Regions from separate parts of the Pseudohongiella sp. SYSU M77423 genome, predicted to be linked through region 4. Evidence: predicted binding sites of a transcription regulator. Region 4 holds the regulator's gene; each other region holds the start of a gene.

Region 1 (3,133 bases), on a different contig from region 4:
CCCGGCAAGCGCCGCGTCTATCTGTGACTTAAGTGCAGCGGTCAATTCGTCAGGGGTGTTATAGGTAACGGGTGTGCCAGCGTCACCGGGCAGCGTCAGCACACCAGTGGTGGCACCATTGATTGTCAGGCTGTACTGGGTATCACTGTCTACCAGCAGAGGTGTATTAAAAAGCGAGCTGCTTTGCCCATCCGAGGTGGCCAGAGAGCCAAGCTCCAGCCCCTGGTAAGGCCCCTGCCCCTCTTTGACGAGCCCCAAGGTCGCAGCCGTGGCTGAATCAACCTCGATAATGCGAATAGCCGATTCACTGCCGAAACGGTTTGAGGTCATTTCAAAGCGCGACTGATCACTGTTGTATGTCACGGTTACCGAGTTTGCAGTCTCGATCAGTTCGCTGCTGCTGTTTACCTGCCGTTGAATTTCCTCAGCCAACAGTTCTGCCGTGGCATAAGTACCCTCGGTCAGATCGATACTGACTTCTCGGCTGTTCACAAAAATATTGAAGCTGTTATTGGCATCAGTAATGTCGATATTGCCTGCCGCCAGAGCCGATACGCCTATGCCCTGATAGCGTCCGGCCTCTGCCATGCGCGTAATTTCCAGGCTGTAACTACCCGGCTGGGTCGCACTGCTGGCAGAGACATAGGAGACGTTTTCATCACTCGGAATGCCAGTGGTGGCAAACAGGGCAGTAATCGCCTTCGGATCTGCCTGAAACGCCTCCTGGAAGGCGGAGCGGTCAAACTCCATCATGTAGTCATTGAACTGGTTGGTCGTCACACCGACTTCTGCCAGCGAGCCATAGGTGGAGCCCAGCGAAAAAGAGCGCAGCGCAGAGTTAACCTGGTTCATGATCGTGCGAATACCACGATCACCGGTAAGCACGCTGCCCTGGCCGTTTTCTCCGGCATCCGGGTTAAAGGCGGTCAGCACATCAGTCATGGTTTTCAGCGCGTTGTAGCTATCAACAACGCCCTGCACCTTATCCATCAGGTCTGACGGATCTTTGCTGATGGTCAGGCTTGCGGGACCTGCAGACACGCCTTTCAGATTCAGTGTCACACCGGGGATGACGCCACCCACCAGATTGCTGTTTCGGGTGATGGCCAGACCGTTTACTGTAAATTCGGCATCCTGGGCCAGCTGGGTCTGCTGCATATCCTGGCTGCCCAGATTGTAGTTGAAGGCACCCAGCGATGCAGACCCGGTGGCAGTGATCTCCATACTGTTGTTGGCGCCACCGTCGGTTGAGGTAAACAGCAGGCGAAACCCGGTGCCATCATCAACAATTGTGGCCTGCACACCAATCTTGGCCTTGTTGACGGCATCGCGGATGCCAGCGAGCGTGTTGTTGCTGCTGTTAATCGTGATCGAGCGTGACTGCTTGTCTGGGTTGACCGTAAAGCCCTGATAGGCACTGGCCCCTTCAAACTCGGTTGTACCAAAACGGAATGTCAGACTGCCGACGCCAATGGCCTCGGTGGTAGACTCATAGCTCTGGGTTGCCAGGGTATGTTGCTGAGCCAGCTTTTGAACATTGATACTGTAGTTGCCATCAACGGCAACGCTACTGGCTGTTGCGGTGAGCACTGAGTCATTGCTGCTATTGGCCTGGCTCGCATTAAACGCAGACACACTGTTGAGCTGTTTGACCGAGGTATTGAAGGTCGCCAGCATGCTTCTGACTTCACCAAATGCCGACAGACGGGCTTCCGCAATATCCTGGTCACGATCCAGTCGTGCCGTGGCAGGCGCGCGCTCTGCCTCGACCAGCTGCTCAAGCAGATCGCTGGTAAGCAGTCCAGAACCAATACCCAGAGACTGAATTGTTGCCATATGTATGAAGCCGTTTTGATTGCGGTGCGTTTGTTGATCCTGAGCTCTGCAAAGCAAATTTCACGCCAGCAGCCTCAGGCCCGCCAATACAGGCGATTCAGTACTTATGTCGACCTGCTGCGGAGAATCTTGACCTTTGTAGCGGCAAAACCTTGCCGCCAACTGACAGGTCAATGTGCTGGTCAGGCAGGACAGTCAGGGATTGTGACTGAATCCACATAGGGCTAGAATCTCAGGCTCGACCTAGGAGAAGAAGCTATGTTCAATAGACCCTACACCCTCGCCTGCACTGCGGTTTTGTGTGCTGCACTGCTGCCCTTCGGCGCCCTGGCGCAGGAAGATGATTATGTGGTACCGCGCACCTGGGATGGCGCACCTGATTTGCAGGGTGTCTGGCGAAACGCCACTGTCACACCGCTGACCCGTCCCCGCGAACTGGGCGAACGACGTGCCTATACCCGCGAGGAGGCCTTCCAGCTGGAGCGCGCCGCGCAACTGGAAGTCGAGCAGGACAATGAGCCGCTGGACCCAAATCGCCCGCCACCTCCAGCTGAGGACCTCCCTCCAGTCGGCAACTACGACCTGTTCTGGACGGATCGTGGTATGTTCATGCCGACTATCGACGGCGAATACCGCACCTCCATCATCATTGATCCACCCAATGGTCAATTGCCCGGTTATACCGAGGAATTTCTGGCTGCGCGTGCGGAGGAACGGGCAACTGGTCCCGATCCCTTTGACGGCCCTGAGGGACGCGGTGTCGGCGAGCGCTGCCTGCTGGCATTCGGCTCCAACTCCGGGCCACCCATGCTGCCAGTTATGTACAACAGCCACTACCAGATCGTGCAGTCCCCGGGCTACGTGGTGATTGTTGTGGAGATGGTTCACGATGCGCGCATCATTCCCATACAGGATGAACATGACCCGCATGCTGACGTATTGAACAAGTGGATGGGCGATTCAATCGGTCGCTGGGAAGGTGACACGCTGGTTGTGGAAACCCGTCACTTCAACCCCTGGCAGAGCTTCAGAGGGGCGTCAGAAAACCTGACAGTCACTGAACGCTTCAGACGCGTCGCAGACGGCAAGATCATCTACTCGTTCACTGTGGATGATCCGACCGTGTTCGAGTCCAGCTTCACCGGTGAACTGGCGCTGACTGCGTATGATGACCCGCTGTACGAGTACGCCTGCCACGAAGGCAATTATGCCCTGGCCGGTACACTGGCAGGCGCCCGCCTGGCAGAACAGGAAGAACGCGAGGCTGCGCAGGAGGACTGAGGTCCCCTGCCGCCGC
Region 2 (3,133 bases), on a different contig from region 4:
GCATCACTGAACTGTGGTGACTCGTGCGTCATCGTGTGTCAGGCGGCTGGCTGGCGCAGCTCCAGTTGCTTCAGAACTCGCTTGGCAAGCTCATCCGGGTGGAATTTAGCCAGAAAATCGTCGGCGCCTACCTTTTCCACCATGGCCTGGTTAAACACACCACTGAGTGATGTATGCAACATGACATGCAGTTTGCCCATGTCCGGATGGTTCTTGATTGAGGCCGTCAGCGTGTAGCCATCCATCTCCGGCATCTCGATATCGGAAATAACCAGGATGTACTTATCAATGGGATTGATCCCCTCGTTGATCAGACCACGCAGATGATTAAGCGCCTGCTTGCCATCATTGAGTACTACCGTCTGCAGACCCAGCGCTTCGCAGCATTTGCGGATCTGCGCGCGGGCAACGCTGGAATCATCAACAATAAGCACCGTATTCAGTTCGGTTCCGCGTTTGCCACTGTCAATCAGGGCATCGCTAAGACCCACGGTGGCAGGCGATACTTCGGCCAGGATGCGCTCTACGTCTAGAATCTCGACCAGCTTGCCTTCCACCTCGGTAACCGCTGTCAGGTAGTGCGCTCGACCGGAACCCTTGGGGGGTGAACAGATGGCCTCCCAGTTAAGGTTGACGATACGGTCGACTCCCTGCACCAGAAATCCCTGCACGGAATTGTTGTATTCAGTGATGATAATGAAGCACTTGTCCACATCCTGCAGCGGACGTCCACCGGTAGCCGCATTAAGATCCATGATGGAAATGGTGCGGCCACGCACGTAAGCAACGCCGCGCACCACATGACTGCTGTGCGGCAGCACGCTCAGCGGTGGGCAAGGCAGCACCTCTTTGACTTTGAATACGTTGATGCCGTAGACCTGTCTGCCGTTGAGTCGGAACATCAACAGCTCCAGACGGTTCTGGCCAACCAGCTGGGTTCGTTGGTTAACACTGTCCAATACGCCTGCCATCTCAGTCTCCTGCGGTGTAGATTCGCTAATGTAGCGGGCCTGAGCCCTGTCTTTTCTTTATATCGACAGGATGTCGAGTTTCATAAGTGCAAAAATTGATACACGCCATGAAGCTGCTGACAATGCCTGTGGCCTGGTTAAACCACACACAGGCTGGTTGCCCTGCTCTTCCCGGCAATGCTTAGCGGCATGTTTTTTGCTTTCTTTACTCCAGAAAGCAATATCAGACCAATTACGGCCCTTTTCAGGCCGTCGATGACAAAAAGCGTCAGGGTTTTGACAGTATGAAGCTTGTTAGCACTAATTTTTTCTCGCATACTGCCGCTATTTACGCAGTGGCGCGGCACTTATTTGCCGCCTTGATGCTGCTTTGGGTGCCAGTTTCAGCTTTGGCGCAGACATCATCGGGGGCACAGCAGCTGCTGGACGCTGCCTATCAGGCATTACAGTCAAACTGGTCGGATCAGGGCGATCGTGTAGAAATCGAAATGGCGTCCATTGATCCCAGGCTGCAGATTCCAGTGTGTCAGGTACCTCTGGAGAGTAGTCTCAACTCGCTGGGTTCCGGAAACACCGGGGGTCGGGTGACCGTCAGGGTCAGTTGTAGTGACAACGCCCCATGGACGCGCCATGTGGCGGCGCAGGTAAAGGTTTATAGAGAAATCGCTGTAAGCTCGAGAGCTCTGGAACGCGGTGTGCGCATCAACCCGCCGGACGTCGTGCTGGAAGAGCGGGATGTCAGCCAGATTCGCGGCCAGATACTCGAATCGACTGAGTCTGTAGTTGGACAGGTATTGCGACGTTCATTGCGCCCGGGCGATGCCTTGACGCTGGACATATTAGAGGCCCCGACGCTGGTCAGGCGCGGCGACACCGTAGTCCTCACGGCAAGCCGGGGTAGCGTCAGCATTCGTCATACTGGCACGGCGATGCAGGATGGTCAGCAGGGGCGGCAGATACCCGTCCGCAATGACCGCTCGGGACGTGTCGTACAGGCCATCGTGATCGCTGAGGGCGAGGCAGAGGTGGTTTTTTGACGCAACACGACAAAAACACATCAAAAACACTAAAGTTAGACATTTATCGGCCGTTACATTGGTCAGGAAGGTAATACTCTTTTTGAGAAGCTCGTTAAACGCTGTCTCCTGACAGCATCTGACAGCTAATTACAGGTATTTGATTATGGCTATTTCATCGATCGGCAATTCTTCATCTGCTCCGGACAGTCGCTCAACTGTCAAGCAGACTGACGGTCAGGCAGCCACTGGCGCCAACACCAGCCACAGCCGTACCGACTCTCAGGGCGAAGCTCAAAGCCAGACAGTGGATGCTGTTTCGATCAGCAGCCGTGCCGCTGACCTGCAGGCGCTGGAAAGCAGCGTTCGTGCACTGCCAGATACTGACGCGGCGCGTGTCAGTGAATTGCGTGACAAGATTCAGTCCGGTAACTATTCAGTTGACAGCCTCCGGCTTGCTGACAAGATTCTGGCATTCGAGAAAAACCTGTAAACGGGCTGCATGAGCGACAACGAACTGCAGCACCTGCTGCAAGATGACCGCGAGAAACTGGATGCCTTGTACGAAGTACTTCAGGCGGAGCGCAGTTGTCTGGAAAAGCGGGACCTTGATCAACTCAACAGCCTGCTGCAGAAAAAACAAACGCTGCTGGGTGCCATCGAAAACAACGATTTCCGACGCCGGCAACTTCTACAGAAGGCTGGCCTGCCTGCCAGCCAGACCAGCCTGTCCCAGCTTAAAGCACTGCTCAAACAGAACAGTTCTCACGCGGTTGACCTGCTTGATGCAATTGAGCACCGGCTGCAACAATGCCGCGAGTTGAGTGAAACGAACAAAATAATCGTGCACCGCAGCAAGCTTAATACCCAGCGTGCACTGGCGATTCTTCATGGTTCCCAACCGCTGGAGAATGTTTACAATAGCCATGGCACCACCGGTTCAAGCACCATCAAACGCGATCTTGGCAATGCCTGAATAACAACGGACATACCATGACAGGCAGTGAACGATACTACACTTCGGCGGGCGATATTTTTAGTGTGCTCAGGACATTGCAGGCTGACCGCTCTCCCATCAATATCCAGTTCCAGTCACTGACGACTCCGTTCAGCACTATCGTGCTGCACGTCAATCTGCGCGAAAAA
Region 3 (3,133 bases), on a different contig from region 4:
CATCGTGTTCATCGACGTCGCTCTGCATACCGGCGTCCAGCAGTTCACGGATCGGTTCGATCATTGAGTAAGGCTGGGTAATGTGGATGTCACCACCACCACCGTCCAGTTCCACATGGAAGCTGCTCACCACCACGACTTCACTGGGGCTGACGATGTTGGACATTGACGGATTGACTTCAGAGCGCAGGTGATCGAACTCCAGCTTGTAGACATTGCGCCAGGCTTCGCCAAGATCCACAAAGATCTGGTTCAGAACCATTTGCACAACACGCAGCTCGGTCGGAGTAAATTCACGACCCTCAATCTTGGCGTGACGACCATCACCACCAAAGTAGTTGTCTACCAGTTTGAAAACCAGTTTGGCATCCAGCACGATCAGCGCAGTACCGCGCAGTGGACGAAACTTAACCAGATTCAGACTGGTCGGTACATACAGCGTATGCAGGTATTCACCGAACTTGGTGATCTGCACACCGCCCAGCGATACATCCGCAGAGCGACGCAGAAGGTTGAACAGGCTGATACGGGTATAGCGGGCAAAACGCTCGTTGATCATTTCCAGCGTAGGCATACGCCCACGCACAATCCGGTCCTGACTGGTCAGGTCATAGGCACGGACGGTACCCGGATCATCAAGTGAATCCTCTTCCAGAGCGCCTTCATCAACGCCGTGGAGGAGCGCATCAATTTCGTCTTGCGATAACAGATCCTGCATCAGGATATCCCCAACAAGCTATTGCATTACAAAGCTGGTAAACAGAACTTCTTCAATACCCGGGCGACCGATCTCACGTTCCAGCACCTGCCGGACTTCAGCAGTGGCCAGCTCGCGCAGGGCCTCAATGCCCGACGGATCTTCAAAAACCAGAATCAACTGCGCGCTGAACAGATTGTTGAGCGCATGCCTGACAGCCGGCATGTGCAGCCTCAGGGCCTCCAGGGCAGCAGCATCACGACTCATCACACTGATCTCAGCCTGCAGGTAGCGTTGGCGACCCTGGTAGGGAAAGTTCACAACAAACGGCGGCGCCAGACTCTGGTACTGCATGGGCTCCAGTGGCGCGGCCTCTGTCTCTGCCTCTTCGCCCTCTGCTGTCGCCGTTTCAGCATCACCCGGTGCCAGCAGGAAGAACCATGCCGCGCCGCCACCAGCGCCAATCAGCACCAGCAGTAAAATTATGATCAGCATGAGCTTGTTTCTGGCGCCTTTCTTTTGCGCCTTTTCCTGGGATTCCAGATCGTCGTCAGCCATTTTTTCCTCGTTTTGTAACGGTTTGCTGCCGCACAGTCATCTTGTGACGTCGATATGACGCTCACGTTTACCAGTGGGGAAGCAATCCTTGTGCCAGTATTAACCAGGCTTGCGGAGTGGAAGGTAAGTTTAAAGTTTTCAATTATATAGCGAATGGTGCAGGCGCACCAAGGACGAAGTATTAACGATACCAGCGCAGCAAGCGCCAATTTTGTGACGTCAAAAAAATCCTGGAGTATGCAGTCGCGGCGGGATTCTGTGTGCTTACGCCTCCCGCCGCCAACCTCAATGGCAATTAAACATGTTCATCAACCAGGTGCAGGCTGCGCGCCGGAATATTGGCCAGCGCTTCTGCGCTATCCCGATCGCTGTCGAGCTCGCCGCCCGAATGTCGCGAACCACGTCCATCCTGTCCATGCCCATCCCCTTGTGCAGACGTCTGCTGATCAGAGACTGTCACATCAAGCAGATCAATTCCTTCGTTGCGGAACAGATCCTGAAGTCGCGGAATCTGGGCGTCCAGCGCATCGCGCACCATGGCATGCTGGCTGACAAAATTCACGGTAGCCGACTGATCAACCATCTGTACGCGAACGGTCAGGGTACCGAGCTCTGGTGGATCCAGACGAATCTGCGCACTGTTAATGCCATTGGCAGTCATGACCATCAGCTGCCGCGCAACGTTATCGCCCCAGCCAGCCTGACCAAAGCTGCCAACCTGCAGCATCAGACTGGAGTCAGCGCCACGCGCGGCTGGTGCCATGCTCGCAGCATTGCTCAGTGTCGCGGCGGACTGTGAATTCGCACGACGCTGGTCAGCCGCACCAAACAGTTCAGCAGCAAGTTCCTGCGCAGTCGGGGTTGCCGACTTAAGCAGGCTGGCTTCCTGGCGTGCAGGTGAATTGCTATCCGTCCCCGCCGACTCAGCCATGACCTGCTCAATCGCCAGGCTCAAGTTCCCGCCTGCGGGTGCCATGGGCTCACTGACGGTGAATCCGGCGGCCGCCTGCAGCGGGCCTGCCGTTGCAGAGCCAAGTGTAGTCGTTCCGGCATCAGCGCCCCGTCTGTTGGCCGACGAAAGCTGCTCAGCCAGGGTTGAGCGCCTGGATTCGGCTGGCGGCGCCGCCGGAATCGCTGCATCGACGGATGCGGTCACCGCAGTGGCTGCGGCCGCTGCTGCACTTTTCTCAGTATTGGTGCTTAGCTGCGGTGTGCTCAGACCATCGTCTGCCGTCAGAGGTTCAGAGCCAACCGACTGACTCGCAACGGTGGTGTTGGCAGCCAGCTGATTGCTTGCCTCAGTGCCGACAGTCTGCAGCTTCGCGTTAACAGCTGCCCCACCAGGCGTCGACGCACCGGGCTGGACTGCGGACAAATCGGGCGCAGCTGGCTGTGGCTGTGAATTCTGCAGGTTTACTGCCTGATTAGCTGCAAGCGTCGCGCCTGCATTGTCGTCAGCGAGTGATGCTGCCGCTTCATTTGTCTGTGCGGCTGCGGCTGCCGCCGCCGCTTCGCTGGTAGCAGAAGCCAGCGCTGCCTGCGATGAGATCGTTTCGCTTATCCGGGCTGCCTTATCGGCTGTCGCATTACTGACGTCAGCAGAAACTGTCTGCTCGCCTCGGGGCTGAACGGCATCAAGGCTCAGCTTAAGGCCTGGCACTGGCGCTGAAGTCTGGGCAGTAGTCGCAACGCCAGCAGATGACAAGACGTCAGTCGCCGATGTGGCAGTTGCCGGCGAACTCTGAGCTGGTATACCCAACGCTGCCGACATCGACCTCGCCGAACCGGACGGTTCCAGTCCGGCAAGCAGAGCGGCAAGCTGTTGAGGCAAATTCTGACCGTCCTGCCATGCCGCTTCCGGCAATTGTTTTCCGTCAA
Region 4 (3,133 bases):
ACCGACATTGTACTGGTGTCGATCGACAGCCCGGCCATAGCGGAAATGGGCTCCAGCAATTCGCGCTCCTGAATGATGGCCTCGCGCAATCCAACCGTGTTGCTGGTAAGCGGGTGACGCCGGCGGCTTTCGCTGAATCGCTTGATCAGCGTCGGGCTGTTGGCATCAAGGAAAATGATTTCAATATTGAGCGCCGACAGCTGCAGCTCGTGCAGGATCTGCGGGACGTTCTTCAGGTCTTCAGGAATATTGCGCGCGTCAATACTGACAGCAACGCGGGGCAGTTCGGGTGTGTCGCGGCAAATGCGCGACACAAATGCCTGTAGCAGGCTGGCAGGCAGGTTATCAATACAGTAATAACCATGATCCTCGAGCATATTGAGGGCGGTACTTTTTCCCGAGCCGGAGCGACCACTGATAATCAAGAGTTTCACGACGTCTCACAGCCTGCTTCAATGAATCGTTGGGTCAACTGTCAGGCTTAAGCCTGTTGTTCCTGATCAAATCGTACGGCGATGTCGTACAGTTCCTGATTGCTGCGAGCGCCCCGCAGAGCCTGACAGAATTCATCCTGATGGAACAGGCGTGCCAGTGCGCTAAGCACGCGCAGATGTTCATCGGTTTCCTCGGCCGGCACGATCAGTACAAAAAGCAGATCGACCTGTTGTGAATCGACGGCATCGAAATCGATGCCCTCATCCAGCTTTACCAGGGTACCGGTGATTGTTGTGCATTCGGAAACGCGACAGTGGGGAATGGCAATACCATTGCCAATACCGGTGCTGCCCAACTGCTCACGTGCCAGCAATGCGGTGTAGATAGCGTCAGCCGACAGGTTGGGCGTGGTTTCTGCGATGGTTTCACTGATCGTGGTCAGAAATCGTTTCTTACTGACACCCGGCAGGTTGCACAGGGCGCGTTCCGGGGTAAGTATGCTGCTTAATTGCATTGCTGTGTCCTGTTTTCCAGAGCCGCCATTCTAGTGCCTTGGGCAGGCGCTGGCAACGTGCGCCGAGCGGACTGGCAAGGTGTCAGACCAGCCGCTTGCGTTCATTGGAAGGGGGGATGGACAGGGATTCGCGATATTTGGCGATTGTCCGGCGGGCGACATTAATGCCCTGGTCTTCCAGCAACTGAGTGATTTTGCTGTCGCTGAGTGGTTTGCGCGGGTTTTCGCCAGCAACCAGCTTTTTGATCAGTGCGCGTATCGCGGTTGATGAGCATTCGCCTCCGCCAGCGGTACTGACGTGACTGGAGAAAAAGTACTTGAGCTCGAATATCCCGCGCGGCGTGTGCATGTATTTTTGAGTGGTTACCCGGGAGATGGTTGATTCATGCATCTCTACTGCTTCGGCAATGTCATGCAGGACCAGCGGTTTCATGGCCTCTTCGCCCTGCTCCAGGAAACCCTGCTGATGCTCGACAATGCGCGAGGCTACTTTCAGCAGTGTCTCGTTACGACTTTGCAGGCTCTTGAGGAACCAGCGTGCCTCCTGCAGGTTGTCGCGCAGATAGTTGTTGTCGGAGCTGTTATCGGAACGTTTGACCAGCGCTGCGTAATCGGCGTTGATACGCAGCTTGGGCGCTGTTTCCGGATTGAGCTCGACACGCCAGCGCCCGCTGCGGGTGTCTTTGCTGACAATCACATCAGGGATAACGTAGGTGGCGCTGGATGGTGCGATATCGGCGCCCGGACGTGGATTAAGTTTTTCGATGATGGCAATCGCATCGCGCAGCTCCGGCTCTTTCAAGCGTGTGAGCCGCATGATCTGGGCGTAGTCCCGATTGCCCAACAGGGCCAGGTAGTCCCGCACCAGTATCTTGGCGTGCCGCACGGGATCGGTCTCGAGTTCGGACGGGACCTGATTTAACTGGATCAAAAGGCATTCCGACAGGTCGCGGTAGGCGACCCCCACCGGGTCGAACTGCTGAATGCGATGCAATACGGCGAGTACCTCATCCTCTTCCAGCTCTTCGATATCATCCATCAGGCCTTCGTGAATGGCCTCAACGCTCAGCGACAGCTGGCCGTTGGCATCAATGGCATCAATGATTGCCATGCCAATCAGCCGGTCGGTATCCGACATGTTGGTAAGGTTCAATTGCCAGTTGAGGTGGTCCTGCAGAGTTTCTGAGGCGGAGTCACGTGATTCGAAATCATCCGTGTCTGCCATCGGGCTGCCCGTGGAGTAGGTGGTCTGGTAAATATCATCCCAGTTGGTATCCACAGAAAGCTGCTCGGGAATGTGTTCCTCCCAGCCGGCTTCGCCAGTATCGCTGTCGGTATTGGAAGGTGTGGCCGCAGTGACCTCGTCGAAGGCGTTCTGGCGCTCCTCGTAGGTGCGTGAGTCGGTTGCTTCATCAGCACCATTGGCCTTATCAGTGTTATCGCTGTTCTCGTAACTATCGCTGCTATCGCTGTCGGGAGACTCATCTACCTCCAGCATTGGATTTGATTCCAGTGCCTCGTGAATCTCGTTCTGAAGGTCAAGCGTCGACAGTTGCAGCAGGCGAATTGCCTGTTGCAGCTGGGGGGTCATGGTCAGCTGTTGACCGAGTTTGAGCTGGAGCGAAATCTTCATGACATCAGGCGCATCGCTAGAACGGGTTCGGTCTCGTGAATTACTGGGCCAGATGTGGGCCGGTTAATTAAAGCAAACATCATGCCGATATTGAGTGGGATTTTCAAGATTTTGTCACGACATTTGATGGTCAGATCTGGAAATTCTTGCCCAGGTACACATCGCGCACACGCTGGTTGGCAAGTATCTGTTGGGCGTCACCCTCGGCAATAATGCCACCATCGCTGACAATATAAGCTTTCTCACAGATGTCCAGCGTTTCACGAACGTTGTGGTCAGTCAACAGCACACCGATGCCACGATCCTTCAGGTGTTGAATAATGGACTTGATGTCACTGACCGATATGGGGTCAACACCGGCAAATGGCTCATCCAGCAGGATGAAGCGTGGGTCGGTAGCCAGCGCCCGGGCAATTTCAGTCCTGCGGCGCTCACCGCCGGACAGGCTCATGCCCTTATTGTCGCGAATGTGATTGATGTGGAATTCCTGAATCAGGCTTTCCAGCTTTTCTGCGCGCTGCTGGGCACTCAGTTCCTTGCGTGTTTCCAGA

What was found. The regulator sigma-54, encoded in region 4, starts transcription at its own class of promoters, with help from an activator protein. The targets are predictions, from matches to a motif close to ANTGGCATNNANNTTGCTNT.
Region 1: fliD (flagellar filament capping protein FliD) is a predicted target of sigma-54. The motif match lies at 1,887-1,906, and genes of this name have one in related genera.
Region 2: flgA (flagellar basal body P-ring formation chaperone FlgA) is a predicted target of sigma-54. The motif match lies at 1,155-1,174, and genes of this name have one in related genera.
Region 3: QGM61_RS04020 (flagellar basal body-associated FliL family protein) is a predicted target of sigma-54. The motif match lies at 1,334-1,353, and genes of this name have one in related genera.

The regions. Positions count from the first base shown of each region.
Region 1 is NZ_JARYTH010000006.1:164,684-167,816, reverse strand. Features, by position in the region: gene fliD (flagellar filament capping protein FliD) at 1-1,836, opposite strand, end outside; gene QGM61_RS13750 (hypothetical protein) at 2,095-3,117, shown strand.
Region 2 is NZ_JARYTH010000006.1:144,899-148,031, reverse strand. Features, by position in the region: gene QGM61_RS13675 (CheR family methyltransferase) at 1-32, opposite strand, end outside; gene QGM61_RS13670 (chemotaxis protein CheV) at 39-971, opposite strand; gene flgA (flagellar basal body P-ring formation chaperone FlgA) at 1,256-2,008, shown strand; gene flgM (flagellar biosynthesis anti-sigma factor FlgM) at 2,154-2,480, shown strand; gene QGM61_RS13655 (flagella synthesis protein FlgN) at 2,490-2,963, shown strand; gene QGM61_RS13650 (flagellar brake protein) at 2,981-3,133, shown strand, end outside.
Region 3 is NZ_JARYTH010000002.1:48,866-51,998, reverse strand. Features, by position in the region: gene fliM (flagellar motor switch protein FliM) at 1-724, opposite strand, end outside; gene QGM61_RS04020 (flagellar basal body-associated FliL family protein) at 737-1,255, opposite strand; gene QGM61_RS04015 (flagellar hook-length control protein FliK) at 1,551-3,133, opposite strand, start outside.
Region 4 is NZ_JARYTH010000005.1:184,808-187,940, reverse strand. Features, by position in the region: gene rapZ (RNase adapter RapZ) at 1-434, opposite strand, end outside; gene ptsN (PTS IIA-like nitrogen regulatory protein PtsN) at 482-949, opposite strand; gene QGM61_RS12340 (RNA polymerase factor sigma-54) at 1,032-2,582, opposite strand; gene lptB (LPS export ABC transporter ATP-binding protein) at 2,713-3,133, opposite strand, start outside.